2 regions of the Allobosea sp. 2KB_26 genome follow, and region 2 is predicted to be linked to the other one. Evidence: predicted binding sites of a transcription regulator. Region 2 holds the regulator's gene; the other holds the start of a gene.
The links. Region 2 encodes LexA, which represses DNA repair genes until DNA is damaged. Its sites were predicted from a motif close to TGTTCNNNNTGTGTTCNG; they were not measured.
Positions count from the first base shown of each region.

Region 1: the regulator LexA is predicted to act here: its motif matches at 900-917, upstream of AB4099_RS28805 (DUF763 domain-containing protein).

Region 1 is NZ_JBFRHE010000016.1:61,885-64,282, reverse strand. Features, by position in the region: gene AB4099_RS28805 (DUF763 domain-containing protein) at 1-888, opposite strand, end outside; gene AB4099_RS28800 (serine hydrolase) at 1,036-1,956, opposite strand; gene AB4099_RS28795 (ABC transporter permease) at 1,997-2,398, opposite strand, start outside.
Region 2 is NZ_JBFRHE010000012.1:85,671-88,068, forward strand. Features, by position in the region: gene AB4099_RS25905 (molybdopterin molybdotransferase MoeA) at 1-949, shown strand, start outside; gene lexA (transcriptional repressor LexA) at 1,031-1,735, shown strand; gene AB4099_RS25915 (ComEC/Rec2 family competence protein) at 1,729-2,398, opposite strand, start outside.

The DNA.
Region 1 (2,398 bases), on a different contig from region 2:
GCCGACGCCGGGCACGAGCAGCAATTCCGAGAAATCGGCGGGAGCGCTGTCAGCGGCTGCGGCGAGCGCGCCATGGAGCCGTCGCGCGATAACGTCCTTGGGTCGGACCTCGTGATGAGCCGGCATGACGAGATGAGGCAGGGAAAGCTGCGCCGGCGACAGGACCGGCGGCGCCCGGTCGCGCTCCAGCGCCGCAAATTCCCTCACGATCCCCGACGGTCCGATGTCGCGCAGCAGATCGATCTGGCCGTTGCGGGAGAGGGCAGCGCGCCTGTCGGTCAGGTTGATGATGCTGCCCTGGTTCTTGCCATCGATGGCGGCATGGGGCGCCTCGACGAAACTGCCCAGCCCTTCAGACTGCCAGTGATAGCGCCGGGCAAGGCCGCCATCGCCATTCATGCCCTGCTGCACCACGACCCAATGGCCGTCATTCCCAACGAAGAAGCCATGGAGATAGAGGTCGAAGCCGTCCTGCACGGCCGCGCTGTCGACCTTGGCGACCAGCCGGCTCGCAGTAGCGAGCGCCTTGCCGTCGAACCCGACCCTTGCGCCAATCTGTTCGAGCTCGGTTGGAGTCTGGCGCGAATGGCTGCCCCGCCCGCCGCAGACATGCAGGCCCAGCTCGCCCGATAGCGGTGTCAGCCCGCGCTTGAGCGCTCCGATCACGCTCGTGGTGATGCCCGACGAGTGCCAGTCCATTCCCATCACCGCCCCGAAGGACTGGAACCAGAATGGATGCGCCAACCGCCGGAGCAACTCGTCGCGGCCATAATGATGGATGATCGCCGCGCAGATGACCGCGCCCAGCTGCGTCATGCGCCGGCCGAGCCAGGCGGGCACGCGGCCATGGTGGAGCGGAAGGTCGGCGCTGCCGGATCGCCGGGTCATGGCGAAGTCTCGCGAACGAAAGAGGAACGATTGATATAGCCCGGTCCTTTCCCGCCTTCTACAGAAATCGATCCTCGTCGAGGCGGCTGGTCCTGTTTTTCCCGTGCGTACGACCGCCGGACGTCCCCGTGCTCGACAAAATTCCGCTCAAATTCTGGCTATCTCGGCTGCAACCAACTTACCAATCCCCGGCAGGAAGCCGTCATCCTCTGCGATGGCTTCGCCCTGGGTGAAGACGGTCAGGATGAAGTCCTCGCCGCCAGGCAGGATCGCCCGGATCGTGTCGTGACGGCGAAATTCGGCGCGTGCATCGCCCAGCCAGCGGGTCCGTCCGGCCTTGGACCAGATCCGCGAACCGTCCGGCAGGCCGCCGCCGAGATATCCGAGCAGTTGATAGGCGCCGCGGCTTCGGTCCGGACTCGCCTGGTCGCGAATGAGGTGGTCGCGCACCCGCTTCAGGCGAGCTTCCGGCAACAGCGAGGATCCATAGAAGATCTCTGACATCAGACGCGCCATTGCGATCGGGGTCAGGCGGTTGTGGCCGATGGGAGAGAGATCGAGCCCGATCTTCTCGCGGCCGTAGCGCAAATCATCCATCAGCTTCTGGTCGAGATTGATGTCGATCAGCTCGGGCCAACCCAAACCGGCGAAGAAGCGGTTGATCTCCTGGCGGCGCTCGCACCAATCGGCCAGGGCCTCCCCCTTCAGTAATGTGTCGCCGGTCGTGCCGGTGAGCAGGTCGATGATGTAGTTCGTTGCCGAATTGGACGACCAGAGGATCATGTCGCGCATCGCGCGGTCGAGTTCCCCGTGTTCGGTCAGCCGTCCCTCGGCGAGGGCCGCCTGTGCCGCGACGAGGTGAAAGACCTTGACCAGAGAACATGGATAGCTCCGCCAGTTGGCATGGCGGGCAGTTCCAATCGGGCGCTCGCCAACAGGTTGCGGGCGCAGCAGAACATAGGCGAACTGGTCCAGCGGGACACCCCGGCCGGAATAGATCGACGACGCATGCGCCTCGATGGCGCGGCCGATCCGCTGCAGGTCTGTATCGTCGCGAAAAAAGCTCATGATGTCCTCATGGCGCAGGCATCGGCCGTGCAGGAAAAGGTCAGCCCTTCGGGCGCAAGGCGGTGTCGAGCCCCTCGCCGATCAGGGCGAAGGTCACACCGGTATAGATGATGGCGAGACCCGGGCAGGTCGCGATCCACCAGGCGTCGAACAGGAACTCGCGGCCATCCGAGATCATCAGGCCCCATTCCGGCGTTGGCGGCTGGATGCCGAGGCCGAGGAAGCTGAGCGAGGTCACGGCCAGGATCGTCAGGACGACATCCGCCATCGCATAGACGATTGCCGGGGTCACGGCGTTGGGCAGGACATGCCTGGCAACGATGTGCCGGTCGGTACCGCCGAAACTGCGCGCGGCCTGGACGAATTCGAGTTCGCGCAGCACCAGCACCTCGCCCCGGACAATGCGGGCAAACGAGATCCAGTTCACCAGCAGAAAGGCGAG
Region 2 (2,398 bases):
GAATGAGGCTGTTCGCATCTTCACGGGCGCTCCGATGCCTGAGGGCGCCGATACCATCCTGATTCAGGAGAATGCCGACGGCGTCGGCAGCTCGACGATCCGCGTGCGCGAAAGTGCCGAGCGCGGCAAGTTCGTTCGTCAGGCAGGATTGGACTTCTCCGAGGGCGAGGTGTTGCTTCTCGCCGGCAGCCGACTCGACAGTGCGAGCCTCGGCCTCGCGGCAGCCATGGGCCACCCCACACTCGCTGTGCGTCGCAAGCCACTGGTCGCGATCCTCGCGACCGGCGACGAACTGGTCCAGCCGGGCGAGCCGGTCGGACCCGACCAGATCGTCGCGTCCAACAGCTTTGCACTCGCCGCGCTGGTTGAGCAGGCCGGCGGCACAGCGCTCGATCTCGGGATCGCCCGCGATGATCATGCCGACCTCGCCGACAAGATTGGTCAGGCACGGAAGACCGATGCCGATGTGCTGATCACCCTGGGAGGAGCCTCGGTAGGTGAGCACGATCTCGTCCAGGCAGCGTTGATCGGGCAAGGCATGGCGCTCGGTTTCTGGAAAATCGCCATGCGGCCGGGCAAGCCGATGATGATGGGTCGCCTCGGCCGTATGGTCGCGCTCGGCCTGCCCGGAAACCCCGTCTCGTCCATCGTCTGCGGGCATCTCTTCGTCGTGCCGCTGCTCAGGGCCCTCCTCGGCGTACCGGAACCGGAGCGCGATCTGAGTGAGCCTGCTATCGTCGGAAGAGATTTGCCGGCAAATGATGAGCGGCGGGACTACATGAGGTCGGAACTGATTCTCACCCCGGAGGGATGGCTGGCAACGCCCTTCACCAAGCAGGATTCCTCGATGCTGGCCAGTCTGGCCCGCGCCGACGCGCTACTGATCCGCGAATCATTTGCTGCGCCGGCAAACAAAGGCGACAACTGCCGGATCATCCGCCTACGCTGAGCGTGCTTGCGGAACACAACGCGAACCTGTATGGTGTTCGTGCTTTGTTTCGATTCCGTACGAAGAGCGCTGGCGGGGACCATGCTGACACGCAAACAGTTCGAACTGCTTCGTTTCATCCAGGAACGCCTGCGCGAGACTGGGGTGCCCCCCTCCTTCGACGAGATGAAGGACGCGCTCGATCTGCGCTCCAAGTCCGGTATCCATCGCCTGATCATGGCGCTGGAGGAGCGCGGTTTCATTCGCCGCCTGCCCAATCGGGCCCGGGCGCTCGAGATCATAAAGCTGCCTGAAGGGGCTGGCGGCCCTCAGGCGACGCGCGGACGGTTCAGCCCCTCCGTCGTCCAGGGTGGCCTTGGCAAGGTCCGGCCGATCGCACCGCCCCCGGAAGAGGACGTGCGCTCCACGGTCGCGATTCCGGTCATGGGGCGGATTGCCGCCGGTACACCGATTTCCGCGATCCAGAGCCGCAGCCATAGCGTAGCGCTGCCTGCCGATATGCTTGGCCCCGGTGAACATTTTGCTCTCGAGGTGCGCGGCGACTCGATGGTGGAAGCCGGCATCCTCGACGGTGATACGGTCGTGATCAAACGGCAGGACACGGCCAATACCGGCGATATCATCGTGGCCCTGATCGATGACGAGGAAGCGACGCTGAAGCGGCTGCGCAAGCGCGGCTCCTCGATCGCTCTGGAAGCCGCCAATCCCGCTTATGAAACAAGAGTGCTGGGACCGGACCGCGTCAAAATTCAAGGCCGCCTGGTCAACCTGATGCGGCGCTACTGAAGCCGATCGTGGTCTTCAGCGGCCACGGGCAGCGGGGCCGTTGACGATGATTCCGGCGGCGTAGTGACAGACCGCGCCCGCTTGCGGCTCCAGGGGCGATCAACGCCACCCTGCTCGGATAAATGCGTGCGCCAGCCGCCCTTGTGGCTGACAAGGGCCGTTGCACCATCGCGCGACAATGCCAGGCGGTCGATCAGCCGTGCAGCGCAAGGACTGGTCCAGGGAATCGGCGTGATGACGAGGTCAGCGCGCCTGCAGTCCTCGACGATGGCCAGGCGATCCCGAGCAAAGGCAATGCTTCGTCCATCCTTGCTGCGGACGACACAACCCAGAGTGTCGCAGGCTGCGCCTTCCCGCAGGCTGTTGTCGTCAGGCCGGCGATTATCGCCATCTGCGTTCAGCCATTGTTGCAGCACGAAGCGGCTCGGTTGACCGGCCAGGATCATGCGGTCATCACCCCCGCGGACCAGGATGCCGGAGCCATCACGTTCGATCAGGATATCGGGCCTCTCCGGCTTGGCTGCCACGACCAGTCCCGCGATCAGGGGAACGACGGCCAGAAAGCGCAGCGGTGTCGTCCAGAGCGTGATCCAGAGGAGCGCGGCGGCAAAGCATGCGAGCGCCGCGGTCCCGAACGCAGGAATGACCACTGCGGAGTGGTCG